DNA from 4 places in the Ensifer sp. ENS08 genome. Region 3 is predicted to be linked to each of the others. Evidence: riboswitches for the same ligand, from Rfam matches in the RefSeq annotation. Region 3 holds a riboswitch; each other region holds the start of a gene.
The links. A riboswitch is a leader RNA that binds a small molecule or an ion and turns the genes downstream of it on or off. The one in region 3 is predicted to bind cobalamin.
Positions count from the first base shown of each region.

Region 1 (7,151 bases), on a different contig from region 3:
AGACCGAAGGCGACTGGGAAATCGACAACTACGACCAGGCAAACCCGCTCTACGTCCTGTCCTATGCGCCCGATACCGGCCGGCTGCGCGGCGCGCTTCGCCTCCTGCCGACACTCGGCCCAAACATGCTGGACGATACCTTCCCGATCCTGCTTGGCGATAATCCGGAAATCCGCAGCGCTTCGGTCTGGGAATCCAGCCGCTTCTGCATCGAGCCCGAGATCTCGCAGGACCGCGCGTCGAACCAGGTGACGGTCGCGGCCGCCGAACTGATGTGCGGCGTCGGCGAGCTGGGCCTTGCTTCCGGCATCAGCCACATCGTCACGGTGACGGATGTGTTCCTGGAGCGCATGTTCCGGCGCATGGGATGCCCGGGCGAGCGTATCGCCGAACCGCATCGCATCGGCTCCGTTTTCGCGGTTGCCGTCGCCTGGGAAGTAACGCCGGATCTGCTCACGCGGATGAAGGCGGTCGCTGCCATCGAAGGTACCGTGCTCGAACGTCCGATGTCGCTGGAAACCGCCCGCGCCGCCTAAGCGCGTCAGTCGATCTGCGCTGTTAACGCAAACCGTCGCTTGTCGTTGCACGATCACCGACAAGCTCTATGATGGAGGCGAAACAGGAATGCCGCTGGCAGCCACCCGCAGAAGGTCGGCGCCGACCTGGCAACAGGAAGAGACTTTCGCCCGTGTTCACGCGCATGAAACACGTCGCTGCGGCCCTTGTGCCTCTGGTTCTGATCGGTGCCGGTCCGTCACTGGCATCGACGGCCTGCGACCGACTGAACGCGCGGCTCGCGCAACTGCCTGACTACGTCGCCAGCAATGCCGATGCGCGCGACTACGCAAGCGCGATCTCGCGGCAGAATATCGAGCTGCGGCGGGCAAAGAACGACCGCCGCCGCGCGGGTTGCGGTGGCGGCAACGCCATTGGCTTCGACGGCGGCGACCCCGACACCTGCTACGGCCTCAACAGCCTGATCGCCGAGATGGAAGACAATCTGCGCATGCTGAAGTCCGAGCGCGAGCAGATCGTCGCCGGCGGCAGCGACGACAGCCGGCGCCGCATCCTCGCCGCGCTGGAGATCAACGGTTGCTATGGTGACCGCGAGGAGTTCGCAAGCGTGGAACCGGACGTGCCGGAAAGCCACCGCAACATCGTTGCCGACCTGCCGCCGGAAGACGCCTACGGCCCGATGCTCGGCCGAGGCGAAGACGGCTACGCACCGCAGGAGCGCTACTATAGCGGCACGCTCAGAACCATGTGCGTGCGTACCTGCGACGGCGCCTTTTTCCCGGTTTCTTCAGATGCGACGCCGGCCGATTTCCCGCGCGACGAGCAGGCCTGTCGGGCGCGCTGTCCGGGGGCTGAGACCGAGCTCTATTTTCACGACCTCAACACGGAAGAGAGCGACAAGATGGTCTCGGCCGTGACCGGCCGTCCCTATACCGAAATGCCCAACGCCTTTGCCTATCGCACCCGCGCCGTCGGAAAACCCGGCCAGTGCGGCTGCCAGATACCCCAGACCGCCTCGACCACACCGAAGGCAAACGGAACGAAGATCGGTGACGACCAGTCGTCGATCATCGTCATCGAGACCAAGAAGCCGGAAGCGGCGAGCAATACCGCCAAGGCGCCGGCCGAAGAGCGGCCTTATGATCCGTCGAAGAACAAGGTTCGCGTCGTCGGCCCGACCTACCTGCCGCAGGAAGAAACCGCCATCGACCTCAAGCATCCGAAGGGACCGGCCTATCAGCCGGTCCAGAATTGATCGGACGAGGCCTTACGCCTTCTCCTTGCTGCGTCCCCATCCGTCTTCGAAAACCAGCTCGTCGAGCGGCAGGCGCTGGCGCCAGCCCTTCACGGCGAGTTCCGGCTGCTGATAGAGGCGATCGACATAGCCGAGGCAGAGCCAGGCAACGATCTCGATATGATCTGGGATGCCGAGAATCGCCTTGATCTCGGCCTCGTGGAAAATGCTCACCCAGCCGACGCCCACCCCTTCGACCCGCGCCGCAAGCCAGAGGTTTTGCACGGCGCAGACCGTGGAATAGACGTCCATCTGCGGATTGTGGGTGCGCCCGAGTACGACGGCACCGCCGCGCGTGCGGTCGCAGGTGACACAAATGCTGAGCGGCGCCTTGCGGATGCCTTCGAGCTTCAGCGCACGGTACTTGGCCTGTTGTTCCGCCTCGAACATCAGCGCGGCCTCGTCATTGGCGCGGCGAAACGCCTGCCAGACGCGCTCACGCGTTTCTTCCGCCCGCACCAGCACGAAGTTCCACGGCTGCATGAAGCCCACGGACGGGGCGCTGTGCGCAGCGGCCAGCAGGCGCCCGATCAGATCATCCGGCAATGGCGCGGGCAGGAATTCATCGCGCACGTCGCGACGTGTCTCGATGGCACGGTAGACGGCCTCCCGCTCTGGCAGCGAAAAGGCGCCGGCAGCCGCAAGGCCGCCCTTCGGTTCAGTCAGCATCGTTCGATCCCCAACAATGCGAAAACCTCCCGCCGTCCACGCGGGGTTCGGTCTATCTCGCCAGGCCGGTCTTCTGACTTCGGTTCAACCGATCACCTCGCCTTCCCAGATCGCTTGAAGATCCAGTGGCAAAACCTTGAATCAATTCAAGGCTCTCTTAGACGCGATCGTCCCCGTCACAGCGTTGGGCACGTTCCGGAATGACACCGGATTCCCGATTCTCCCGCTTTCGCGGGCACCTGACGACGGCACTAAGTGCACAGCCGTTTGAGAAAGACAAGCGGCGCCAACCCGGCCGAGACATGGCACGCCACTTTCCGCCGGCTACTGTCGAGCTTAGTCGTTTGCCTCCACCTCAAAGCGGAGCGACCGGATGTGGCGAACCGTCATAGGCGCCCCAGACCGACTGATCGAAGCAAATCACCGATCCGGTCATCAGCCCGGACTCGGCCGACGACAGATAGGCGCAGGCCCGCGCCACTTCGGCCGGATCGACGAGCCGACCGAAGGGCTGGCCGGCCGCCGCCTTTTCGAGCCAATCGGCAGCCGCGCCATGAAACTCGCGCTGGATGCGGTCTTCGCCTTCGGACGCCATCCAGCCGATATTCAGCCCGTTGACGCGAATGCGGTTGCGAAGAAGCGCATAGGCCGTGTTTTTGGTCAGCGTTTCGAGGGCGCCTTTCGACGAACAATAGGCGGCAATGAACGGCTGGCCGGCCATCGCCGACATCGAGCCGATGTTGACGATCGTGCCCTCGGTCTTCTCCCGCCGCATGATCTTCACCGCCTCCTGCATCAGGAAGAACGGCGCGCGCACATTGATCGCGAACATGCGGTCGAAGAGTTCGGGCGTGGTGTCGAGGATCGTGCCACGGTCGGTAATAGCTGCGGCGTTGACCAGCGCATCGACCCGGCCGAATTCCGCGTCGCAAGCGGCGACCACCTTGCGGGCGTCCTCTACTTTTTCCAGATCGGCCTCGACATAGACGACTTTCGCGCCACTTGCCTTGCCGATCTGCTCGGCCTTCGCCCGCCCCTTGGCGGCGTTGCGGCCGCAGATGACGATGCCTTCAGCGCCGCGTTCGGCGAAAAGGCCAGCAATCGTCGCGCCCAGTCCCTGCGTACCACCGGTGACGATGGCGATCTTGCCTTGCAATTGTCCACTCATCGAATTCCTCCCTCGGAAATGATCGTTTGAAACGGCTGCGGCTCCCGGCTGAAACACACCGGGAGCCTGTCAAATTGTAACTCGCTCGTCAGCTCAGCTTGCGCTTCGCCTGCGCCTCCAGCACCGAGAGAAACTCTTGTTCGCCCGTCCCCGCAGTGAGAGCCTCGCGCATCAACTGCGCCTGCGTCTTCGGCGCCAACCCGCCGAGTGGCGGATCCCGGTCGAGATTGGTAGGGAACGAATAGCCTTCGGCACAGGAGGAGATCGCGTTGGCCGCTTCCGCCTGCGTCAGCGTCCCGTCCGCCAGCAAGGCCCGCAAGGCCGGATAGAGCGTCGCGCTCATGGTCAGTCGGTCAACGGTTTCCATTGCGCGACCGAAGGCCGAAGACACCTGCAGCAGGTTGGCCACGCGGCGGATATCCCGGGAGCGGTTGGTGCCGGCGGCATGGAAGAGCGCCGGGTTGAAGAACACAACGTCGCCCTTTTCGAGCGGAAGCTGCACATGGTGTGCGTCGAAATAGGCGCGGAATTCCGGCCGGTTGAGCGCCAGATAGCCCGGCACATAGGTTTGGCTATAGGGCAAGAACAGCGTCGGTCCGCTTTCGAGCGGCATGTCGCAATGGGCAACCGCCCCCTGCAGCGTCAGCACCGGTGAAAGCCTGTGCACATGCGCCGGATACTGCTCGATCACGGCCGCGGTCTGGAAGCCGAGGTGATAATCGCGGTGCGCCGATTGCGCCGCACCGCCAGGATTGACGCGATTGACCTGCGCCGTCATCTGGTAGTTCGGCCCGAGCCAAGCCTCGCTGACGAGCGCTATGACGGCATTGCCGTAATAGGAGGCGAAATTCTCCGGCGCGTTCAGGCAGTGCTTTTCCAGCGAGTTCCAGATGCGGTCATTGGCGCCGGGTTTGGCGAAGTGATCGCCGCCGCCGCTGTTGCTACGATGTTGCTCGTCGATGATGGCGTCAAAGACCCCGCTTGCGACGTCGATTGCTGTCGTATCGGCAAAGGCGCGCTTGAAAACCGCCACGCCAGGCCCGGTCACCAGTACCTCGCAGATCTCCGCCAAAACAGAACGCCGCGCCTCGGCATCGCCGCACGCCGCAATCAGCGCGGCGCTGTCATAAATCAGGATATTCTTTTCGCAGCCGGCAGCATGGGGGTAGTCGGACAGACTGGTTTGGCGTTCGACTTCCGTCCGGAACGATTCGAGATCGCAAGCCTCTTCGGTGAGCCAGACGCGGTCGATCCGCTGGCGCGCTTTGTTGTCGGTCTTCATCGCGTTTCCTCCTCTGGAACATCCTGATGAACACCACTATAGGCGGCGGCAAAACATGATATAGAGCAAGAATCCATCAAAAATCCATCAGGAGAGCAAGGCGATGGCCCATCCGTTTCTGGTCAAGGACATCGCCTTTCAGGCCGGGCTCAGCACCGCGACCGTCGATCGCGTGCTCAACGAGCGGCCGGGCGTGCGCCGCCAGACGGAGGCCCGGGTTCGCGCAGCCATCGAGGAATTGGAGAAGCAGCAGGCCGGCCTCGACATCCAGGGGCGCAAGTTTGCGATCGATATCGTCATGGAGTCGCCACAACGCTTCACCGATGCGGTGCGTCGCGCCTTCGAGAGCGAGGCGATGACCTTCGCGCCCACCGTCTTTCGCTGCCGGTTCCACTTCGCCGAGACGATGCGCCCACAGGAGATCGTGCAACTGCTCGACCGAATCCGGCTGCGCGGGACCGACGGCCTGGTGTTGAAGGCGCCGGACGTGCCCGAGATCGTCGCCGCAGTCGCCCGTTTCGAGATGGGCGGCACGCCCGTCGTGACGCTGGTAACCGACCTGCCCCATTCCCAGCGGACGGCCTATGCCGGCGCCGACAACCGGGCGGCGGGCGAAACGGCCGCCTACCTCCTCGGGGAGCGCTTTTCCGGCGCGCCGGCAACTGTGCTGGTGACCCTTTCGAGCGGCCGCTTTCGTGGTGAGGAGGAACGCGAGATCGGCTTTCGCCGGGTGTTGCGCGAGCGCTATCCGGCAATCCGGATCGTCGAGATCAGCGAAGGCCACGGCCGCGACAGCGAAACCGGCCGCCTGGCTCACGCGGCGCTCTCGGCCAATCCCGATATCAACGCGGCCTATTCGATCGGTGGCGGCAACCGCTCCGTCCTTGCAGCCTTCGAGCGCCTCGAGCGTCACTGCGCGCTCTACATCGCCCATGATCTCGACGAGGACAATCTGGCGCTGTTGCGGGAACGGCGCATTCACTTCGTGCTGCATCACGACCTCAGGACCGATGCGCGCACCGCCTTTCGCACGATGATGCTGCCGCCCGGCGCCCAGGCGCCGGCAATCGGCCCGCAGCTCTCCGCCGTGGTGGTGATCACGCCCTACAATGTTCCGGAGTAACGCTGCTGCCGATCCGCGGGTAGCGTTCAGGCCGCCGACTGGCCGTCGTTCTTCTCGGCCGGTAACACCATGTCGTCCGCCGTTTCGAAGCGGTTGCGGCCGCGCCGCTTGGCCAGATAGAGCGCTTCGTCCGCAGCCAGCAGCAACTGGCGTGCCGTCAGGCCATGCCGCGGCGCAAAGGCGATGCCGGCGCTGCCGCCGACAACGAGCATTTGGCCCTCGAAAGCGACCGGCGTCTGCGCGTCGGCGATCAGGCCGGCCGTCAGGCTGCAGGCGTCGGCCTCGCTGCAATCGCCGAGAATGACCGCGAATTCGTCACCCCCAAGCCGCGCGACCGTGCCCTTCGGGCCAGCCCGGTTGCGAAAGCGTTCGGCCATGGCCACCAGCACGGCATCGCCGGCGGCGTGGCCGTGGCGGTCGTTGACCTCCTTGAATTCATCGAGGTCGGCATAGACGAGCGTGAACGGATGCGTCGATGCCCGCAACAGGGCCGCCGCCAGCATGTCGTCGAAGCCGCTGCGGTTCATCAGCCCCGTCAGGCGATCGTGCTTGGCAAGGTGCCGGTTCAGCGCCTCGCTCTGCTGCAGGGCGGCAAAGAGCGTCGAGAACCGCAGCGCCACGAAGGCCATCAGCAGTGCTGCGACGATCGCCATGATAATGACGCTCGGCAACAGCTCCGCGCGGACGAACCCACCGGGCGATTTCGGCACCCAGGCGGCCACGAGACAGGACGAATCGGAGCAGCGCCCGACAGACGCATAGGCAGTGCCTGCAGGCCGCTCGTTGAGCGGAACAAAGGCCAGCCCGCGAATACCCAGCCGTGCCGCGATCTCGCGCGTCATTTTCGGCGTGACCGGCCGAACGGCGACCATCAGCACCGGATCGCGCCGTTCCGCCGGAACCACCAATGTCTCGGGGACGACCGCCTGCACCACGGCAACGCTCATGCGCCCACCGATCTCGCGCAGGTCCACCGCGTGGATGCCGGGCACGGCCGGCATCACGGACTGCGCATCCGGCGTCGTGACATCGAGATTGTAGGTGCCGTCGTTGTTCCTGAGCGCATTGTCGTAGCGGCGCTTGGCTTCGTCTACGAGAT
Region 1 is NZ_JACVBF010000002.1:756,320-763,470, reverse strand. Features, by position in the region: gene IB272_RS09360 (acyl-homoserine-lactone synthase) at 1-536, shown strand, start outside; gene IB272_RS09355 (DUF2865 domain-containing protein) at 701-1,771, shown strand; gene bluB (5,6-dimethylbenzimidazole synthase) at 1,784-2,479, opposite strand; cobalamin riboswitch at 2,525-2,737, opposite strand; gene IB272_RS09345 (SDR family oxidoreductase) at 2,835-3,647, opposite strand; gene IB272_RS09340 (phytanoyl-CoA dioxygenase family protein) at 3,736-4,929, opposite strand; gene IB272_RS09335 (LacI family DNA-binding transcriptional regulator) at 5,033-6,052, shown strand; gene IB272_RS09330 (diguanylate cyclase) at 6,079-7,151, opposite strand, start outside.
Region 1: another riboswitch for cobalamin. It lies ahead of bluB (5,6-dimethylbenzimidazole synthase); the one in region 3 lies ahead of IB272_RS01280 (aromatic ring-hydroxylating dioxygenase subunit alpha).

Region 2 (7,151 bases), on a different contig from region 3:
TCGGCGGTGCCGCCGGCATGGTCATTCCGCGCGCCGTGGTGCGCGACATGCACACGGGCGTCCAGGCTGCGCGGCTGATGTCGATGCTGATGCTGGTCTTCAGCATTTCGCCGATCCTGGCGCCGCTTGCCGGCAGCGCCGTCATCGGCTTCTACGGTTGGCGCGGCGTGTTCTATGCGGTGACCATCGCCGCCTTCATCGGCCTGATCCTGCTGTCGACGCAATTGCAGGAAACCCGGCCGAAGAAGGATCGCGCCGACAGCAGTATCGCAAGTGCGCTTGCCGCCTATCGCCTGCTTCTCTCCGACCGCAATTTCCTGACGCTCACCTTCATCGGCGGCCTCGGCATTTCCGGGTTCCTGGTCTATCTCGCCAATTCGCCCTTCGTGCTGATCGACCATTATGGGCTGACGCCGACTGAGTACAGCATCGCCTTTTCGATCAATGCCGTGTCGTTCTTCGCTGTGTCGCAGGCGACCGGCTGGCTCGGCGAGCGCTTCGGTCTGGTGCGGGTCATGCATCTTGCCGTCGGCGCGTTCGCGCTGACCATGGTCACGATGTTTATCGTCATGAGCCTCGGCTTCAACCAGTTGCCTGTCATGGCCGCGTTCCTCTTCGTCGGCTATGGCGTGCTCGGCCTGGTTATCCCGACCTCGGCGGTGCTGGCGCTTGAAGACCACGGCGAGATCGCCGGCACGGCCTCGGCACTGATGGGTACGCTGCACTTCGTCACCGCCGCCGTCGCCATGGTGGTTGCGACTATCTTCTTCGACGGAACGGCCCTGCCGATGGCCGGCGCGATCGCCGCTTGCGCCCTTGCCGCCTTCCTGCTGACGCAAGCAACGATCGGCCGCAGCCGGGTGGTCGCGGCAGAGTAGGCGCTGCTATTGCTGAACAAAGGCCGGCGAGGGCGTCCTCGCCGGCCTTTGTTGTCAGGTATGACCGAATGGACCGTCCTTAAAAATTCCAGTCCTCGTCCTCGGTCGCCACAGCCTTGCCGATAACGTAGGACGAACCGGAACCGGAGAAGAAGTCGTGGTTCTCGTCGGCATTCGGCGAAAGCGCCGAGAGAATGGCCGGGTTGACCTTGCAGGCTTCCGCCGGAAACAGCGCCTCGTAGCCGAGGTTCATCAGTGCCTTGTTGGCGTTGTAGTGCAGGAACTTCTTCACGTCTTCGGTCAGGCCGACGCCGTCATAGAGCGCCTCGGTGTATTTCGCTTCGTTGTCGTAGAGGTCGAGCAGCAAGTCGAAGGCGAAATCCTTGATCTCCTGGCGGCGTTCCTCGCTCAAGCGCTCCAGCGCGCGCTGGAACTTGTAGCCGATGTAATAGCCGTGCACCGCCTCGTCGCGAATGATCAGCCGGATCATGTCGGCGGTGTTGGTGAGCTTGGCGCGGCTCGACCAGTACATCGGCAGATAGAAGCCGGAATAGAACAGGAAGCTTTCGAGAAAGACGCTCGCGACCTTCTTCTTCAGGGGATCGCCGGAGGCATACTCCGCCATGATCAGCGCTGACTTCTTCTGCAGGAACTCGTTCTCTTCCGACCAGCGATAGGCGTCATCGACATCGGGTGTCAGGCAGAGCGTCGAGAAGATCGAGGAATAGGAGCGGGCATGCACCGCCTCCATGAAGGAGATGTTGGAAAGCACCGCCTCCTCATGTGGGGTGGCCGCATCTTCCATCAGTCGGACGGCGCCGACGCCGTTCTGGATCGTGTCGAGCAAGGTGAGGCCGGTGAAGACGCGGATGGTGAGTGTCTGCTCCTCCGGCTTCAGCGTTGCCCAGGAGGGAATGTCGTTGGAAAGCGGCACCTTCTCCGGCAGCCAGAAATTGCCGGTCAGACGGTTCCAGACCTCCAGGTCCTTGTCGTCTTCGATGCGGTTCCAGTTGATGGCGCGGATGCGGCTTGCGGGTTTGGTGTGCATGTTCATGTCGTTGAACCTTTGTGATCGTGTATGCCTCATCGCGCGGTGAGGGGGTGCCCCTCATCCGCCTGCCGGGACCTCTCCCCGCTTGCGGGGAGAGGGCTAGGGTGAGGGGCCGTTACTGGAATGCGAGGTTACAGCGCGCAGGAAACGCAGCCCTGGACCTGCGTACCCTCGAGCGCCATCTGCCGAAGGCGGATGTAGTAGATGGTCTTGATGCCCCTCTTCCAGGCATGGATCTGAGCACGGTTGATGTCGCGGGTCGTTGCCGTGTCGCGAAAGAACAGGGTCAGCGACAGGCCCTGGTCGACGTGCTGGGTGGCGGCCGCATAGGTGTCGATGATCTTCTCCGGCCCGATCTCGTAGGCGTCCTGGTAATATTCGAGATTGTCGTTGGTCATGAAGGCGGCCGGATAGTAGACGCGGCCGATCTTGCCTTCCTTGCGGATCTCGATCTTCGAGACGATCGGGTGGATCGAGGAAGTGGAGTGGTTGATGTAGGAGATCGAACCGGTCGGCGGCACGGCCTGGAGGTTCTGGTTGTAAAGGCCGCCTTCCATCACTGCCCGTTTCAGCTCCAGCCAGTCCTCCTGAGTCGGGATCGAGATGCCGGCTTCCTCGAACAGGCCCTTCACCTTTTCGGTCGCCGGCAGCCATTCGGCTTCGGTGTATTTGTCGAAATAGTCACCCGACGCGTATTTCGAGTTTTCGAAGCCGGCGAAGTTCTTGCCCTTTTCGACCGCCAGCCGGTTCGACGCGCGGATGGCGTGATAGGTCACCGTGTAGAAATAGATGTTGGTGAAATCGATGCCTTCCTCGGAGCCATAATAAATGCGCTCGCGGGCGAGATAGCCGTGCAGGTTCATCTGCCCGAGGCCGATCGCGTGGCTGTCGTCGTTGCCCTTTTCGATCGAGGGCACGGACGAGATGTGGCTCATTTCGGAGACGGCGGTGAGGGCGCGGATCGAGGTCTCGATCGTCTGGCCGAAATCCGGGCTGTCCATCGCAGCCGCAATGTTCAGCGAACCGAGATTGCAGGAGATGTCCTTGCCCATGTGCTTGTAGGAGAGGTCGTCGTTGAACGCGCTCGCTTCGCTCACCTGCAGGATTTCCGAGCAGAGATTGCTCATGGTGATGCGCCCGGCGATCGGGTTTGCCCGGTTCACCGTGTCCTCGAACATGATGTAGGGATAACCGCTCTCGAACTGGATCTCGGCGATGATCTGGAAGAAGTCGCGCGCCTTGATCTTGCGCTTGCGGATGCGGGCATCCTCGACCATCTCGCGGTACTTCTCGGTCACCGAAATCTCGGTGAGGGGCACGCCATAGACCTGCTCCACGTCATAGGGTGAGAACAGATACATGTCCTCGTTGTTGCGGGCGAGCTCGAAGGTGATGTCGGGGATGACGACGCCGAGCGACAGCGTCTTGATGCGGATCTTCTCGTCGGCGTTTTCGCGCTTGGTATCGAGGAAGCGCATGATGTCGGGGTGGTGGGCGTGCAGGTAGACAGCACCGGCTCCCTGGCGCGCGCCGAGTTGGTTGGCGTAAGAGAAACTGTCTTCGAGCAGCTTCATGACCGGGATGACGCCGGATGACTGGTTCTCGATCTGCTTGATCGGCGCGCCCATCTCGCGGATGTTGGTGAGCGACAGCGCCACGCCGCCACCGCGCTTGGAAAGCTGCAGCGCCGAATTGATGGCGCGGCCGATACTCTCCATGTTGTCCTCGATCCGGAGCAGAAAGCAGGAGACGAGCTCGCCGCGGCTCTTCTTGCCGGCGTTGAGGAAAGTCGGCGTTGCCGGCTGGAAGCGGCCGGAGATGATCTCGTCGACGAGATCGCGGGCAAGCCCCTCGTTGCCGCGCGCCAAGGCCATCGCCACCATGCAGACACGGTCTTCGTAGCGTTCCAGGTAGCGCTTTCCGTCGAAGGTCTTCAGCGTATAGGACGTGTAGTATTTGAACGCCCCGAGGAAGGTCGGAAAGCGGAACTTCTTTGAATAGGCATGATCGTAGAGATCGCGCACGAAGTTGAAGGAATACTGGTCCAGCACTTCCTGCTCGTAATAGCCCTCGGTCACCAGATAATCGAGTTTTTCCCGGAGGTTATGGAAGAACACCGTGTTCTGGTTGACGTGCTGGAGGAAGTACTGTTTCGCCGCCTGCCGGTCCTTGTCGAGCTGGATCCGTCCCTCTTCGTCATAGAGGTTCAGCATTGCGTTCAGCGCATGATAGTCGAGCGCTGCTTCCGTCGCCTTCAAGGGGCGTTCGAGTGTCGTGACGTCCAAAATCGTTCCATCCCGTTTTTGACATTGGCGACGTCCTCGTCGGTCCCGAGCAGCTCGAACCGGTAGAGATAGGGTACCCGGCACTTGGCCGAAATCACGTCGCCGGCGATCCCGTAGGTCGCGCCGAAATTGCTGTTGCCCGCTGCGATCACGCCGCGGATGTGAGAGCGGTTGCCCGCGTCGTTCAAGAAGCGGATGACCTGCTTCGGCACCGCCCCGCGGCCATCGTCGCCGCAATAGGTCGGCACGATCAGCACGTAGGGCTCTGCGACCGTAAGTGCGTCCTTACCTTCCCTGAGCGGTATGCGGGCGGCGCGAAGGCCGAGCTTTTCGACGAAGCGATGGGTGTTTTCCGAGCGACTGGAAAAATAGACGATCAGGCCCATCGCCCGCGTCCTTCAGGAAAGCGCGCTGATCATGTCCGGGCGGAAACCCGCCCAATGCCGCTCGCCGGCGACGACGACCGGGACCTGCCGATAGCCAAGACCCTGCACCAGCGCGAATGCATCGGAATCCTCGGAGATATCGACGATGCGATAATCGATGCCTTGGCGGTCGAGCGCACGGGTTGTGGCGGTGCATTGGACGCAGGCTGGTTTGCTGTAGACGGTGATCGACATGGGTTCCTCGTGAGGGTCTGGCAAATGGGCGCAAAAAATCGTCGGATCGCGCGAACGCGAACCGTGGTGTTGGCGATTGGACACGAAACATCGCTCCCCGGTCGACTCGACCGGAGTTGACGTCGTCAAGCTGGCCCAAGGTCGGTTACGCAACCGGGCCGGCTCGTTTTGGTCGGGCGCTCAGGAATTCCGCGGATGCGGGTTTTCAAGGCGCGGCCTTTCGATCAGGCGCGCAACAACGCGCACCCGTCCGCAGAAGGTGGATCTGAACTGGAAGAAACTGGCATGACTTCACCCCGAAGCTTTCGACGGGCTGCCGGGGAGACGTCGAGACGATCGGGCAGGCTCATCCTGCCACGCACTCAACCCCTCCGGACACCCCGCCCGTGGACGTTTGGTGATCGAGGCAGGTCTCCTGGCTTACGGGTCAAAGCTTCCATCCCGACCTTCCCGAGGCCTCATGCCTCAGTGGTCCAAATCCGGACAGTCGCTCGCCGTCTACAGTTGCGGGGGCAGCTACGGCATAGCCTCAGCGGAAACCCGCCGGCGCACCGTATTCCCGTCTTAGCTCCCAATCCTTGCGAATCGGAAGAACCTCGAACACTAGATATAGTAGTTCATCGCAAATCTGCGTCAATAGGTTCCGTATGTGGAAGGCGGGGGTAGGAGGGTGGTTTCTTTTGCAGTGTGGATAACGGGGAGTAAACAGCCGGTTGGCACCAAGGTTGTGGATAGGGCGCCCCTGGTGCGGACGCCCCATTCCATCAAGCAGCGAAAGCGGCCACGGGCCGGTTGTCATCGTCGACGGCGACCATAGCGAACGTTCCGGTAACAGTCCGCTGTCGCAGACCGGTGAGGAGCTCTTCCGACCAGAGTTCGACCTCGACGGTGGCTGAACTGCGACCCGTCCGCACAATGCGGGCGATGGGTTCGATGATCGAACCGATCATGATCCGGTGCTTGAAGTCCATACCGGTGCAGGAGGCAAGGACGGTCGCCCGGCGGCTCCGGCGCGTCGCGACGACGAATGCGGCCTTCGTCATATGCGCGAGGGCGTTGCCACCGCATATGGCGCCGAAGCTGTTGGCCTGGCCGGGAAAGACGATGTCGACCATGCGTAGGGTGCCCGCCTCTTCGGGCGTGTCCGTTGCCACATCGAGCGGCGGCAGCATCCAATCCGTTTCATCGGCACAGGGCATCGCGACCATGGTGAAGGTGCCCCTGCTGCAAAGGGCGCGGCTGCCGGTGGCGATATCTTCCGCGATCATCTCGACCTCGACCACCACCGAGCGGCGCCCGACACGAACCGGACGGCCGCTGAAGCAGACGATCTGACCGATGCGCGCAGGCGCACGAAAATCGATGCGGTCGCAGGATGCGGTGACGAAGGGAACGCGCCCGTGACGGGTGGCGACGATGAAAGCGATCCGGTCCATCGACGCGAGGGCGGCGCCACCAAAGAGCGTGCCATGGTGATTGGTATCGCCTGGAAAAACGATGTCGATCAGGGTTTGTGGCGCCGGGGTTTCCCCCGGCGCCGTCGTGACTTCGTGCTGCCCCGTCATGCTTTGACGGCTTCGCGCGTATCGGCGGCAAAAGCCGCTCGAAGCGAGCGGGCGGCGGCGACCATGTTGACGAGCGCCGGCCGCGTCTCTTCCCAGCGCCTGGTCTTCAGTCCGCAATCGGGATTGACCCAGATCTGGTCCGGCGTGAGGCCCTCGGTCGCTTTTTCGATGAGATGCACCATTTCCTCGACGCTGGGCACGCGTGGCGAATGGATGTCGTAGACGCCCGGGCCGATCTCGTTCGGATAGGCCTTGTCGGCGAAGGCGCCGAGCAGTTCCATTTTCGATCGCGACGTCTCGATCGACATGACGTCGGCGTCCATCGCCGCGATTGCGGCCATGATGTCGTTGAACTCGGAGTAGCACATATGGGTGTGGATCTGGGTCGCATCGCCCACCCCGGCTGCACTGAGACGGAAGCACTCCACCGCCCAGTCGAGATAGGTCTTGCGATCGGCATTTCGCAGCGGCAGGCCTTCGCGCAGTGCCGGTTCGTCGATCTGGATGATGGCGATGCCGGCCGCCTCGAGATCCGACACTTCATCGCGCAGTGCTAGCGCGATCTGCCGGCACACCACGGAACGTGGCAGGTCGTCACGAACGAAGGACCATAGCAGCATGGTGACCGGACCCGTCAGCATGCCCTTGACCGGGCGATCGGTCAGCGACTGCGCGAAGGTCGCCCACTCGACCGTCATCGGGTTTGGTCGCGAAACGTCGCCGAAGATAACAGGCGGACGCACGCAGCGCGA
Region 2 is NZ_JACVBF010000011.1:43,337-50,487, forward strand. Features, by position in the region: gene IB272_RS21855 (multidrug effflux MFS transporter) at 1-878, shown strand, start outside; gene nrdF (class 1b ribonucleoside-diphosphate reductase subunit beta) at 958-1,932, opposite strand; gene nrdE (class 1b ribonucleoside-diphosphate reductase subunit alpha) at 2,061-4,214, opposite strand; gene nrdI (class Ib ribonucleoside-diphosphate reductase assembly flavoprotein NrdI) at 4,184-4,600, opposite strand; gene nrdH (glutaredoxin-like protein NrdH) at 4,613-4,834, opposite strand; cobalamin riboswitch at 5,222-5,448, opposite strand; gene IB272_RS21880 (hotdog domain-containing protein) at 5,599-6,399, opposite strand; gene metE (5-methyltetrahydropteroyltriglutamate--homocysteine S-methyltransferase) at 6,396-7,151, opposite strand, start outside.
Region 2: another riboswitch for cobalamin. It lies ahead of nrdH (glutaredoxin-like protein NrdH); the one in region 3 lies ahead of IB272_RS01280 (aromatic ring-hydroxylating dioxygenase subunit alpha).

Region 3 (7,151 bases):
TCTCCGGCCGGGTCACTGGACGGCCAAGCAGGCGTTCGATCTCGGCGGCATCGAGGCCACCCGGCCGAAGCAACCGGATCTCGTCGCCGTCGACCTTGATGATCGTCGACTCAAGGCCGATTTGGGCCTGGCCGGCGTCGAGGATAAGTTTCAGTTTTTCGCCGAGATCGGCTTCCACATGGACCGCACTGGTCGGGCTGATCTTGCCCGACGTATTGGCACTGGGCGCGGCCAGTGGTCGCCCGAAGTGGGCGATTACCCGGCGGGAAAAACCGTCGGGCATGCGAATGCCGAGCGTGTCGAGGCCGGCGGACGCCAGCGCATGAACCGTGCTGTCGGCGCGCTGCCGAAGGATCAGCGTCAGCGGGCCGGGCCAGAAGGCTTCGGCCAGCTGCCTCGAAATCGGATCGAAATGCACATGGGCTTCGGCCATCGCCATGTCGGAAACATGCGAGATCAGCGGATTGAAGCGCGGGCGCCCCTTCATCTCGTAGATGCGACTGATCGCATCGGGATTGGTAGCGTCGGCGGCAAGGCCGTAGACGGTCTCGGTCGGAATGGCGACCGGCTCGCCTTCGGCAAGAACGGCGCAGGCGCGCGCGATCGCGCGGTCCGGTTCTCTATCCGTGTCGATGATCTCAGCCATGCCGTTTCCTTTCCGACGCTTCCTTAACGGACGCACCGGAAAAACAGAACGATTTTCTTTGAAGGAACCGGTTCGGCTCAGAGGCTGCGAATGATGCGACGCAACGCGTCATCCTTGGCGCCAAGCATCAGTACGTTTTTCAGCGCGACCTTGGGATCATCCGTGCGAAACAGCAGCCCGTTGTCACGAAAGTTGCGGTTGATGACCATTTGCCCGGCTTGGGCGCCCGGTTCGATGGCGACGGCGAAGTACATGCGTGAATAGCCGGGCTGGATACTCTCGAAAAAATGCGTCTCGTCGCCCAGGTTGCAGAAGAAGTTGGCGAAGTAGAAGGACCAGGTGATGTCCTTGGAGGGAGTAACCGGCGTACGCGCCGCCGTCACGTGACAGTAGCCGAGATGCGGCCGGCCGACGAGCGTGCGGTGGAAGATCATCTTCGGGAACTGGATCGAGTTGTGGAACCCGTTGATCCGCTTATGGGTCGTGTCGCCGGCGGTGCTGAGCTTCTTGCCCGTCCTGTCTGCGACTTCCTCATAGCTCAAATACCGGCGTTCGCTCGGCAACCATTGCCTGCGGTTGATCCGGCCCGTGCGCAGGAATTCGGTATGAACCGCCACCTTCGGCGGGATTGTCGGCAGCTTCTCGGCTGTCGCGTCGTAGTATCTCAACTTTGCCATGATCGTCAGCGCGCCATCTGCCTGCCTGCAGGACCTCTCTCGTCCGCCGGCTAGGCTAGCGGCTCATGGTTAATGAATGATTTCGTCCTGGCTGCATCATTAGCGTTCTCTATCTGACGCGATGTCGCAAACGGGCGAAGCCCTCCCGCATCTGCGCCGACCGCGCCGCAAAAGTCGGCAATTGCCCAAGATGTGATCTATCTATATGTTTGCAATGTAAAAATTCTAAGACGGTGGCCTTTTGTGGCGGTTTTTTCCGTGTCGTCATTCTGGAATTGGATGTCGCTATCGGGCAGCTGCCAAGGTGACTTCCGCGATTACATATCCTTACTCAAGGTGCCGTCTTCGAAGGGAAGATGGAGAATTGGGAAGCCGGTCAAATCCCGGCGCTGCCCCCGCAACGGTGGTGGAGCGAAAGCCTCGGCAAAGGCCACTGGACGGTTCGTCCGGGAAGGCGCCGGGCAGGTCCGAAAGGACGGCTCCTGAGCCCGGAAACCAGCCTTGACGGACATAACCGTAACGGGTTGCGGCGGGCAGCCGGATCGGAGCCTCAAACGCATGGGTGTGCGCCCGTGCGGGTTCCTGTCCTGCCTCTCCGAAACATGGCGCATGAGGACAGGACATGGACACCAGAAACGATATGCTTCGAAAGCTGAAGGGCAGGCGGGACGGCTACAGCCTCGACCGGGCCTTTTACATCGATCCCGACTACTACAGGCAGGATCTGGAAAACATCTGGTACAAGGATTGGCTGTTCATCGGCCATGACTGCGAGATCCCGCGGGCCGGCAATTACTTCACCGTCCAGGTCGGCGACTACCCCGTTGTCATCACCCGCGACCGCCAGGGCGCCATCCGGGCGCTGCACAATTCCTGCCGCCACCGCGGCTCGCGCGTCTGCACGCAGGCGAAAGGCTCGTCGGCAAAGCTTGTCTGTCCCTATCACCAGTGGACCTACGAACTCGACGGCTCGCTGCTCTTTGCCCGGCAGATGGGAGAGGATTTCGACAAGGCCGCCCACAGTCTGAAGCCGATCCATTGCGAAACGGTTGGCGGCTACATCTTCATCAACCTGTCGGAAAAGCCGATGGATTTCACGACGTTCCGCGACATGGCCTTGCCCTATCTTGCGCCGCATCGGCTCGGCGAAACCAAGGTCGCGTTCGAAAGCACCATCATCGAGAAGGGCAACTGGAAGCTCGTCTGGGAAAACAACCGCGAATGCTACCATTGCGCCGCCAATCATCCGGAACTCTGCCGCACCTATCCTGAGGCGCCGACGGCGACCGGGGTGCAGGGCGCCAAGGATGATCCTGTGATCGCCGAACATTGGGCGAAGTGCGAGGCCGAGGGCCTGCCGAGCGAATTTAAGATGTCGCCGACCGGTCAGTTCCGCGCCGCCCGCATGCCGCTTGTCGACAATGCCGAAAGCTACACCATGTCGGGCGCCCGCGCCGTCAGGCGGGCCCTGTCCGCCGACGTCTCCCAGAGCCAGATCGGCACGCTCTTGATGTTCCACTATCCCACCACCTGGAACCATGTGCTCGCCGACCACGCCATCACCTTCCGGGTGCTGCCGCTCGGGCCCGAACTGACTCAGGTGACGACGAAGTGGCTCGTCAACAAGGATGCGGTCGAAGGCGTCGACTACAATCTAGATGAACTGACGCATGTCTGGACCGAGACCAACGACCAGGACCGTCAGATCGTCGAGGAAAATGCCTTCGGCATCCGCTCACCGGCCTATGAGCCCGGTCCCTATTCGCCCGAGCACGAGGGTGGCGTGATGCAGTTCGTCGAGTGGTACTGCAAGTTCATGGAGCAGCGCCTTGCCGGCGACGCGGCTCCGCTTTCAAGGGTCGCCTGACATGCAGATGGCCTCTTCGTTTCACCATTTCGACGCGCTCCACGTCTGGATCGACCGGCAGCAGATGCTCGAATGCACATCGGCGGTCGTCGAGACCGCCGATGTCATGACCTTCACCTTCCGGGCCGAAAAGCCCGCCTGGTTTCGCTATCTGCCCGGGCAATTCGTGACCCTCGAACTGCCCGTCGCCGACGAGCCAGTGATGCGCACCTACACCCTGTCGTCGACGCCCTCGCGGCCGCTGTCGATCGCCGTGACCGTCAAGGCGCAGTCAGACAGCATCGGCACCCGCTGGATGTTCGAGCACCTGAAGCCCGGAATGAAACTCCGCGCCTTTGGCCCGCTTGGCGATTTCAGCTTCGTCCGCCATCCCGGCGACAAATACCTGTTTATCTCGGCCGGCTCCGGCATCACGCCGATGATGTCGATGACGCGCTGGATGGCGGACTGCGTGCCGGAGACGGATGTGACCTTCATCTCCTGCGCGCGTCGTCCGGAGGACCTGCTGTTCCGTTCGGAGCTGGAGGTTCTGGCGACGCAGATGTCCGGGCTGAACCTCGGCTTCATCGTCGAGGGACATGAGGCACGCCACGGCTGGCACGGGCTTCGCGGCCGCATTGATGGCGCCAAGCTGCCGCTGCTTGCGCCCGATTTCATGGACCGCACCGTTTTCTGCTGCGGCCCCGAACCGTTCATGCGCGGCGTGCGCGAGATGCTGAAATCGGCCGGTTTCGACATGGGCCGCTACCACGAGGAGAGCTTCCAGCCGGCCGCCGCACCTGCGGCGGAAGAGATTGCCGTGCGCGCCGGCGCCGGTGACGAGGGCGAGGTCCAGGCCGCCAAGATCGCCTTCACCATGAGCGGCAAGGAGATCGAGGCCAAGCCCGGCCAGACGATCCTGCAGGCGGCGCGCGCCAACGGCGTGCGCATCGGCGCTGCCTGCGAAGGCGGCATCTGCGGTACCTGCCGGGTGATGAAGGTCTCAGGCGAGGTGGATATGAGCCACAATGGCGGCATTCTCGACGACGAGATCGATGAGGGCTACATCCTCGCCTGCTGCTCACGACCGCTCGGAGACGTCCAGATCGAAGCTTGAAGGCTTTTATGATGTCGCGCAAAAGTGTGCAGCGGTTTTGCGGCAACGACATGCATAACAACAAGCGCTTAATGCCTGTCGCGTGAATGCTTTTTCAAGCGAGAGGCTTTAGGGCGCGTTGCAGGGGATCGGATTGGCGGAAACGCTTGCCGGGGCGTCGGTGCCGGCCTCCGTCTTGGAGCAGGCGCCCTGGGCGGCCTCATTGCCGGCGATCGCCACCTGCAGGGCACGGTCCTGGCGGGCGAAATCGATCGAGCCGGTCACCAACATGTCGACGCCGCTGCCGGCGCCGCTCGTAGCGTCAGCGCGGCTCACGAGCAGCGGCTCGCTAAACATCGCAGTCGCCCTTGCCACCGCCAGCATGCCCGTTCCCCGCTCGGCTTGGGCGACGAGCATCAGCGGCAGTGGCTTTTCCGGCAGCAAGGCGCCCTGTGCCCAGATCGCTTTCAGCGCCAGCGGCGACATTGCCGCCACATTCACGTCGATGTCGTCAAGCGTTCCCGGCACGCGGTAGGGACAGCGGCGCTTGCCGCAGTTGATGCCCGAGGAGAACTGCCACAGCGCGTAACTGTCCCAGTTGCCCATCGGGAAAACCTGGCGGATATCCGGTTTGTAACGGGCGTACCAGAGCGGCAGGCGCGACAGCAGCCGGTGTTTGGCCCGGTGCGCGGCGATGTATTTGGCGGTGATGTGGTTGGTATAGAGGATCGGGTAGCGCCCGGTCCGGGTCTTGATGTGCCCGGCGAAGATGGCGGCGTCCTCCAGCGACATGTACTTGTCCGGATCGATGCCCTCGAGATCGAGCACCATCAGCTCGTCGTCGCGCGGATCGGCGTAATCGAGGAAATGGTTCGCCTGGTCGACGGGATTGCCCGGGCGGGCAAGATGGTAGGCACCCCACAGCAGCCCGTGCGAACGGGCAATCATCCGGCGGGTCTGGTAGAGCTCGCGGCTGACGGCGTATTTGCGCCACATGGTCTTGCAGTGGTTGAAGGTGTCGCCGTTGTGGTCGCCGGTGCAGGAGAAGCTTTCGGGCAGGCCGTCGGAGGCCTTGGCGATGAAACCGGAAACGCGCTTGTCGCCAAGCATCGTTTCCCAGTCGATGCTGTTCATCTCATAGGCGTCGACGATGATGGCATTCGACTTGGTCTTCCAGGGCTCCAGTTCACCGGCGCGTGCGATCGCCGCCGCGAAAGCCAGACCGATGAAGGTCGCGAGGCGCAGAATCATCCCTGTCGTCGAGATACACCGCTTTGCCATTCTCTGAGATTGCCGACAGTATCGTTAACGCATCGTAAATCCCAGCCCCCGAGCGGACTGTGCGGGAGCGACGCGCGAATGTATACCGACCTGTGGCTGTATATAAGCAATTGCTTTCATGTTCGCGATCTGAAGATCAGCCGGGAAGGCGTTGGTCGACGATGCGGCAATGCCTTGCTGCAGCAACGGGTGCTGGCCCCGCCACCTGATCCCGCAGGAGGCGGAAGATGGAACAAAACCGGTGACTTACGCGTTATCGGTCGATTTCGGATTTCCCGGCTGAGGGACATCCCCGTATCGGCCTCGGTCCGGGTGAAATCATGGAAAGGTTGAAATGCCGCGGCAACCCGAAACCGGGCCGCGCAAAATGCGTTCGGTGATGGAGGGATTTTATGAAGAACGTTCTCAATTCCGGGATGAGCCGGTGGTTTTCCGTGGCCGTTGCGGTGGCTGTGCTGGCGACGTCGGCCGCCCCGTCGCAGGCCTTCACGCCGACACCGCCGCGCCTTGAGCGGCAGAGCGATGCACAGAACGTCCAGTATCGCCGACCGGGCATGGAGCGTCGTGGCGGCTATTACTACTACAACGGCTACCGCGGTTATAACTACCGCCGCCCTGGCTATCGCTACTACAATGGCTGGTGGTATCCGATGGCAGCCTTCGGCACCGGAGTGATTATCGGTGGAGCGATCGCCCAGCCGCCGCGCTACACGCGTCCTGCCCCCGTCTATGGCAGCCGCCATGTGCAGTGGTGCTACGACCGCTACCGCTCATACCGGGCCTACGACAATACCTATCAGCCCTATGGCGGCCCGCGCCGCCAGTGCTATTCGCCCTATAGTTAAAGGGTAGGCAGGGCCGGGCGCTTCCGCTCCTGGCCCTTCTTCGCCTGGGATCACATGAGGCCGCCATAGCTGGGAGCGATGGGCCTGGCGATGATCGCGCCGTGCCTGGCGACAACTTGTCCTGCAGTGGCTAAAGTTCTTGGGCGAGCCCGATGAGCAGGCCCTCGGGACCGCGGATATAGCAAAGCCGATAGGCGTCCTTATACTGGACCACTTCGCCGACCAACTGCGCGCCGCGTTTGCGGAGCCGCTCAACCGTCTCGTCGACGTCGTCGACCGCGAACATGATGCGGAGGTAGCCAAGCGCATTGACCGGGGCAGTGCGGTGATCGGCGACGACCGGTGGTGCGAGGAAGCGGGAAAGCTCGAGCCTGCTGTGGCCATCCGGCGTGCGCATCATGGCAATTTCGACATGCTGATCGCCGAGCCCGGTGACACGCCCGGCCCATTCCCCGTCGATCGTCGCCCGCCCTTCGAGCTCAAGGCCAAGTTCGCGAAAGAAATCGATCGTCTCTTCGAGGTCTTCGACGACAATGCCTATGTTGTCCATTCGCTTGAGCGCCATGTTTCCAATCTCCACGGTCTACGGGGACGTCGCTCCAAACAACACCGAACGCCTGGGGAGAGTTCCGACCGGCGTCTTAGAGAATGCCGATCCGCCGGAGAATCCACCAGGCAAAGCCCATGGAGAGTGCGATGAACAGCGCCGCATAGAGCGTGCCGGTGCCGTCGGCGAAGGGCAGCGCCCCGGTGTTCATGC
Region 3 is NZ_JACVBF010000001.1:246,055-253,205, reverse strand. Features, by position in the region: gene IB272_RS01290 (L-threonylcarbamoyladenylate synthase) at 1-646, opposite strand, end outside; gene IB272_RS01285 (DUF6656 family protein) at 724-1,323, opposite strand; cobalamin riboswitch at 1,641-1,842, shown strand; gene IB272_RS01280 (aromatic ring-hydroxylating dioxygenase subunit alpha) at 1,946-3,190, shown strand; gene IB272_RS01275 (hybrid-cluster NAD(P)-dependent oxidoreductase) at 3,192-4,286, shown strand; partial or broken gene IB272_RS01270 (GH25 family lysozyme) at 4,536-5,546, opposite strand; gene IB272_RS01265 (BA14K family protein) at 5,963-6,391, shown strand; gene IB272_RS01260 (VOC family protein) at 6,522-6,956, opposite strand; gene IB272_RS01255 (transporter) at 7,033-7,151, opposite strand, start outside.

Region 4 (7,151 bases), on a different contig from region 3:
GACCATCACCCCGGTCAGAAGTGCGGTGACGACGAACAGCGTCAGCCGGAAGCGGCGCACGGGAATGCCGAGCGTCATCGCGGTTTCGTCGCCCATGGCGAGCGCATTGATTTCGCGCGCCCGGATCATCAGCCAGCCGAGGGAGGCGAAAAGCACCACGCCGGGATAGACGAGCTGCGACCATTGCGCCAGGCCAAGACCGCCGAGCATCCAGAAGATGACCGTATGGGTCGCCCTCGGGTCCCCAAGGAAAATCATGAGGTTGCCGACGGATGTCAAGACGAAGGCGACCGCGACGCCGGCCAGCACGAGACGGTCGGCGCTGCTGCCGAGCACGCGGGAGACGAAGGCGACGAGCACGGTTGCGAGCAGCGCGCCGGCAAAGGCAAAGAGCGGCACCGTGGCAAGACCGAGGATCATGCCGGTGTGCAGCAGCGCCACGATCGCGCCGAGCGCGCCGCCGGAGGAAACGCCGAGCAGATGCGGATCGGCAAGTGGATTGCGCGTGACCGCCTGCAGCACGGCGCCAGTCAGCCCCAGCCCGGCGCCGACGAGGCCCGCCAGCATGACGCGCGGCAGGCGCACGTCCCAGACGATGCTCTCGCGCCCCGCCGACCAGAAAGCCTCGACGCTGCCCGGCGAAATCTTGCTGGCGATGATCGACCAGACGGTCGCAACCGGGATCGGCGCCGAGCCGAGCGATACGCCGGCCGTGACGGTCAAGGCCAGCAGCAAAAGCGCCGTCATGAGACCGGCACCCGCCTTCAGCGCCCGTGCCGGCGCTAGGCGTGAAACGGCGACGGGACCAGGCGACGCATCCTCAGCCAGCATCGCTTACAGGCCCTCGCCCTGAAAGGCCTTGGCAAGCCTGGCAATGGCGTCGATGTTGCGCGGGCCTGGCGTCGCCTCGACATAATCGAGCACGACGAAGCGATCGTTCTTGACGGCATCGACATTCTTGAAGGCCGCATTGTTCTTCATGAAGGCGATCTTGTCCTCGGCCTTCACCTCGCCGTAGTTGACGATGACCACCACTTCCGGGTTGCGCTCGATCACCGGTTCCCAGGAGATTTCCACCCAGCTCTTTTCCACGTCGTCCATGATGTTGGCGCCGCCGGCGGCCTCGATCATCGCCGTCGGAATGCCGAAGCGGCCGGAAGTAAACGGCTTCTCTTCGCCGGAATCATAGACGAAGACCCGCGTCGGGTTAGCCTTGCCGGCGGTCGCCTTGGTGATTTCGGCAAGCTGGCGGCGATAGCCGTCAACCAGCGTCTCGGCGCGATCCTCGACGCCGAAGATGCGGCCGAGATTGAGAAGATCGACGAACATGTCGTTCATATCAGGCTTCTGCTTGGCCATCACGTGGATGCAGGATTCGGTCAGCTCGTAGACGCCGATCTTGAAGGGCGCCAATGTCTCGGGCGTGACCTCGCCGCCGACCTTCATGCCGTAGTTCCAGCCGGCAAAGAGGAAATCGGCATCGGCGTTGAGCAGCACTTCCTTGGTCGGATATTTCTCCGAAAGCTCCGGCAGTTCCTTGACGCCTTCGCGCAGCTTCTCGTCCAGCGTCTTCCAGCCGGAAACGCCGGTATAGCCGACCATGCGGTCCTGGAGCCTCAGCGCCAGCATCATCTCCACCAGGTTGACGTCGTTGGCGATCGCGCGCTTCGGCGCCGCGTCGAAGGTCACCTCGCGGTTGCAGCTCTTGACGGTGACCGGATAGGCGAGCGCCGGCGTGGCGGCGGCAAGCACGAAAAGAAGGGAAAATGGGGCAATATTGATCTTCATGAAATCGATCCCTGTCGAGGAAGTGAAAAGGAAAAGCGGGCGCCGCCGGCAGCGGCATTGTGAACGGTGGCGGTGACGCCGAAGGCGGCCGAAAGCTCGCTGGGGCTGAGCACCTCTTCGGGCGGGCCGAAGGCCGTCAGCCGCCCGGCGGTCAAGATCGCGACATCTGTCGCAAACTCGGCGGCGAGGTTGATGTCGTGCAGCGTCGAGACGATCGTCAGCTTCAGCGTTTGCAAGAGCTCGAGGATTTCGAGCTGGTGGCGGATGTCGAGATGGTTCGTCGGCTCGTCGAGGATGATGATGCGCGGTTCCTGTGCCAGCGCGCGGGCGATCAGCACCCGCTGCTTCTCACCGCCCGAAAGCGTCGAGAACTGGCGACCGGCAAGATGGGCGAGATCGAGATGCGCGAGCGCGTGCTGCACCCGCTCGCGGTCGAAATCGTTCCAGCCGCTCAAGCCCTCCCGCCGCGGAATGCGTCCCATCATCACGACGTCGCGCACGCTGAAGGGAAAATCGCCGGGCATCTCCTGCAAGACGACGGCGATTGTCCTTGCCGCCTCGCGGGCCGAGATCGACCAGAGATCGACGCCATCGACCGAAACACGGCCGGCATTCGGCTGCACCGCCCGGTAGAGGCAGCGCAGAAGCGAGGTCTTGCCGGCGCCATTCGGCCCGAGGATCGCAAGCCGGCTGCCGGCCGCGATCGCAAAGCCGATGTCGTTGACCAGCGTCAGGCCCGAACGCGGCCCCCAGCGAAGGCCCTCGACCGTGAGGGCTGCACCCGTTGCGTTGCAGCTCATGGGTTCGTTCCTCTGCGCGACCTCATTGGAAGTGCCCGCCGAGATCTTCGGAGACGAGCATCGCCGCGGGAATGCGGGCAAGCGTCTTGCCTTTCAGCCCGCGCGGCCGTTCCGCCGCCCGCGTCATGCCATCGCCACGCTCGGCATAGGTTGTGGCAAAGCGCACGAGATCGTCGATGTCCTCTTCCGGCGAGACGTCGCCGAAGAGATAGGTCGCCTTCCCCGTCGCCTGGAAGGCGATGGTGCAGGGCCGCGTGCAGGCCGCCATGCAGACCGTTCCGGCGATCGAGAAATCGCGATCGAGCGGTGCGCCGAGCGCTGCGATGCTCAGGTTGAGCCGCTTGATCAGCTCGGCACCGGGCACGCATGGGCCGCCGGTGAAGCGGCAATCGGTGCAGACCGTTATCTTGTGCTGTCGGAAATTCGGCTCAGCCATTCCTGCCCTCCGCCGGACTGACGGCAAGAGATGGCGAAACGGCAAGAGGACGGAAAACCGTCGTATGAAAGCCAGTTCTTTTCCATCGGAACACCCCGTCCGTTGTGGTTGATCGGTTCGATGGCAGGTCTCCTGGCTCGCGGGTCGTGGCGCATCCACGTCTTCCCGGTCTTCGACCAGTGACATGGTGTGAATGCGCTTTCCGCTCACAGTTGCGGGGGCAGCCACGGTCTCGGCCCCATCAGGGTCGTCCGTTCCGTGTTCCCTTTTCAGCCGCTTCCGCATTGTCGCGGACGCAGCACCATCAACGCCTTCCTCGCATGAATCGGCGGATGAGACAACCGCACGACACAGGCGGGAGGGATCTATCAACATGCGGCGTTTCGTCATGCGAGGTTTGTTATAAAATAACATTACGTAGCGCAAGTCGAAAATTGGGCGCCGGACACAATCCGACGCCCGCGATAGCGACCACGCTAAAAGACGTGCCGTGCTACCTCAGAACTCCGGCGGCAAGAGTTCGGCCGTCAGCGTCACCGCGACAGAGGCGTTGCCCGGCAGGTTGCGCACGCCGCAGACGGAGCGAACATGGCCAGCCCTTTCGCCAAAGGCGGCCGCCAGAAGCTCGGAAGCACCGTCGAGTACCTTCGGGTGCTCCAGGAAATCCTCAGTGCAGGCGACATGTCCCTCCAGCCGGACGATCTGGCGAATACGCTCGAAACGGCCGAGATGCTCATGGATCTGCGCCAGCGCGTTGAGCACTGCCAACTCTGCGGCCTTGCGCCCCTCGTCGATGGTCACATCGCGCCCGAGCAGCCCCGTATGCACGAAGCGCCCGTCCAGCAATGGCCCCTGCATCGAAACATGAAGCATCTCACCCGCCTCGATCACCGCGCGATAGGCGCCGAGCGGCCTCGGCGGCGTCGGGAGCTGAACGCCAAGTGCGCCGAGCCTTCGGATAACCTCGTCCATCATTGCTTCCCCTCCTCGTCACCTTACGAACCGGCCGCCTTGCGGAGACGACACCGCTTTTTTCTCAAGCCCACGAAATTCTGCCGCCCCTATCGCAAGCAGCAAGACGCGCCGTTCCGTGCCCAGCAACTTTTCCAAGCATAACCAAGAGAAAACGCCTCATGCCTCACGTTGGGAGATAACGTTACGAATTACAACACCAGAGTTGAAGTGCCATCGCGATCCGGGCCAGTGCCGCGGTCTTGCGATCGAATGCGACCGACACATCGCGGCGGCCTCGATCCCCAACCCCAAGTAAAAACGCTGAAATGTAACATACGTTACGCTCACGTAACCCTATGCCCGTTGAGAATTTCGACGACCGAAGCGACAATTGCCGGGATTAAGATTGGGCATCGACAAGCCTCGGAAACAAGCTCAACTTAGCCGCGCAGATCCCGAAATGAAGTGACGGCAACTCAACTTTCAGAAGGGAATAGCATCAGTGAATCCCATTGATTTCTTCGTCGACACGCTTCGGACCTATCCGCCTGTCGCCGTCTTCCTCGCCCTCGGCATCGGCTTCCTCATCGGTCCGATCAAGGTCGCGGGGTTCAATCTTGGAAATGTCACCGCCACGCTGCTTGCGGGCGTTCTCATCGGACAGCTGGGTATCCAGGTTTCCGGCGACCTGAAATCCACCCTGTTTTTGATTTTCCTCTTCGCCGTCGGCTACGGCGTCGGGCCGCAATTCGTGCGGGGCTTGAGCACCGATGGACCGAAACAGATCGCCTTTGCGCTCTCCGTGCTGGTGCTGTGCCTCGTCGTTCCCTATCTCTGCGCGCTGATTGCCGGGCTGCCGCTCGGCTATGGCGCCGGCATGTATGCCGGCTCGCAGACGATCTCGGCTGCAATCGGGGTTGCGACCGACCAGATCAATTCGCTCGGGCTGACGCCGGAGCAGGCCAAGACCTTTGCCGACCAGATCCCGATCGCCTATGCGGTGACCTATATCTGGGGCACGATCGGCTCGGCGATCATCCTCGCCCAGCTCGGTCCCAAGCTTCTTGGCATCGACCTTCCGGCGGCCTGCCGCGAATACGAGGCCAAGCTCGGCGGTGGCAGCGAAAGCAGCGAGCCCGGCATTACCCGCGCCTATCACGACTTCGGCCTCCGGGCCTATCGCGTCGACGCGGCAAGCGGGCTCACCGGGAAACCGGTCAAGGACATCCTTCCCGGGATCCGCGTCTTCGTCGAGCGCCTGCGGCGCGGCGACCAGATCATCGAGGCCGATGGCAACACCGTGCTGCAGCCGGGCGACGTCGTCGCCTTTTCGGGCCGGCGTTCGCTGCTCGTCGAAAACCTCGACAACAAGCTGCTCGAGGTCGAGGACAAGGAGCTGCTCAACGCGGAAGCCGAAGTCCTCGATGTCTACGTGACCAGCAAGGCGCTCGCCGGCAAGACGCTGGCGGAAGTCAGCACCATGGATTGGGCGCGCGGCGTCTATGCCCGCAAGATCATCCGCTCGCTGGTCGAGATCCCGGTGCTGCCCGGGACGACGGTCGAGCGCGGCGACATCGTCACCATCGGTGGCGCGAAACGCCATGTCGAAGCGGCGATCAAGGCGCTCGGCTTTGCCGACCGGCCTGTCGAGACGACCGACATCGCCTTTCTGGGCTGGGGGCTTTTCATCGGCGCGATGATCGGTGCGCTGACGATCACGATCGGCGGCATCCCGATCGGCCTTTCGACCTCCGGCGGCGCGCTTCTGGCGGGCCTCGTGCTCGGCTGGCTGCGCACCACCTACCCCGCCTTCGGCCGCATCCCGTCACCGGCGCTGTGGCTGATGAACACGCTCGGCCTCAACATCTTCATCGCCGTCGTCGGGATCGGCGCCGGCCCGGGCTTTGTCGCGGGCCTGCAGGAGGTCGGCATTTCGCTGTTCATCTGGGGCGTGGTCGCCACGTCGATCCCGATGATCGCTTCGGTGCTCCTCGGCCACTATGTCTTCAAGTTCCACCCGGCGATCCTGTTTGGCGCCTGCGCCGGTGTGCGAACGACGACGGCAGCGCTCGGCATGATCCAGGAGGCGGCCAAGAGCAAGGTGCCGGCGCTCGGCTACGGCATGCCCTACGCCATCGGAAACACGCTGCTGACCATCTTCGGCCTCGTCATCGTCATCATGCTCGCCTGAGGCGAACGGGCGAAGCCGACCATCGTTCAAAATGCATAGATCACAGGGAGTGTGGACCATGTTGGACAGAAATTTCTACGACAGCCTATCCGATCTCAGCCCGTTCGAAATCAAGGACGAACTGATCAAGCTCGCCAAGTCGAGCTCACAGAAATCCGCCAAGGCTTTCCTCAATGCCGGCCGCGGCAACCCGAACTGGACGGCGACACGCGCTCGCGAAGCCTTCTTCCTGCTCGGCCAGTTTGCGCTGACGGAAGCCAAGCGCGCCTATTACGACCCGAAGGCCGGTGTGGCCGGCATGCCGCCGAAGGACGGCGCCCACGCGCGGTTCGAAAAGTGGACGAAGAAGCTGCTGCAAAACACGGCCGACTGGGACGAAGAGGATGAAGGCATCCCGCCGGCAAAGACGCTTTCCGACGCCGTCAACTACGCCATCACCACCTTCCGCTTCGATGCGGACGCCTTCGTGCACGAGCTCACGGACTCGATCATCGGCGACAACTATCCGGTTCCCGATCGGGCGCTGCACCACAACGAGATCATCACCCACGAATACCTGATGTGGGCGATGTGCGCCGGCCACCGACCGAAGGCAAAGTTCGACCTTTACCCGGTCGAAGGCGGCACCGCCGCCATGTGCTACATCTTCAAGGCACTGAAGAACGCCCGCCTGCTTAACGCCGGCGACACGATCGCGCTCGGAACGCCGATCTTCACGCCCTATCTCGAAATGCCGGAGCTGGAGGACTACGATCTCAAGACCATCAACGTCAGCGCCGAGCAGGAGGACCGGTTCCAGTTCACCGACGAAGACATCAAGGCGCTGGAGAACCCCAAGGTGAAGGCGTTGTTCCTGGTCAACCCCGGCAACCCGTCCGCCGTGGCGATGGATCCGGATTCGATCAAGCGCCTTGTCGACCTCGTCAACAAGAAGCGCCCCGACCTGATCGTGCTGACGGACGACGTCTACGGCACCTTCGTT
Region 4 is NZ_JACVBF010000002.1:523,168-530,318, reverse strand. Features, by position in the region: gene IB272_RS08210 (iron ABC transporter permease) at 1-747, opposite strand, end outside; gene IB272_RS08205 (ABC transporter substrate-binding protein) at 835-1,788, opposite strand; gene IB272_RS08200 (ABC transporter ATP-binding protein) at 1,785-2,588, opposite strand; gene IB272_RS08195 (DUF1636 domain-containing protein) at 2,611-3,024, opposite strand; cobalamin riboswitch at 3,129-3,345, opposite strand; gene IB272_RS08190 (RidA family protein) at 3,523-3,999, opposite strand; gene aspT (aspartate-alanine antiporter) at 4,481-6,169, shown strand; gene IB272_RS08180 (bifunctional aspartate transaminase/aspartate 4-decarboxylase) at 6,228-7,151, shown strand, end outside.
Region 4: another riboswitch for cobalamin. It lies ahead of IB272_RS08195 (DUF1636 domain-containing protein); the one in region 3 lies ahead of IB272_RS01280 (aromatic ring-hydroxylating dioxygenase subunit alpha).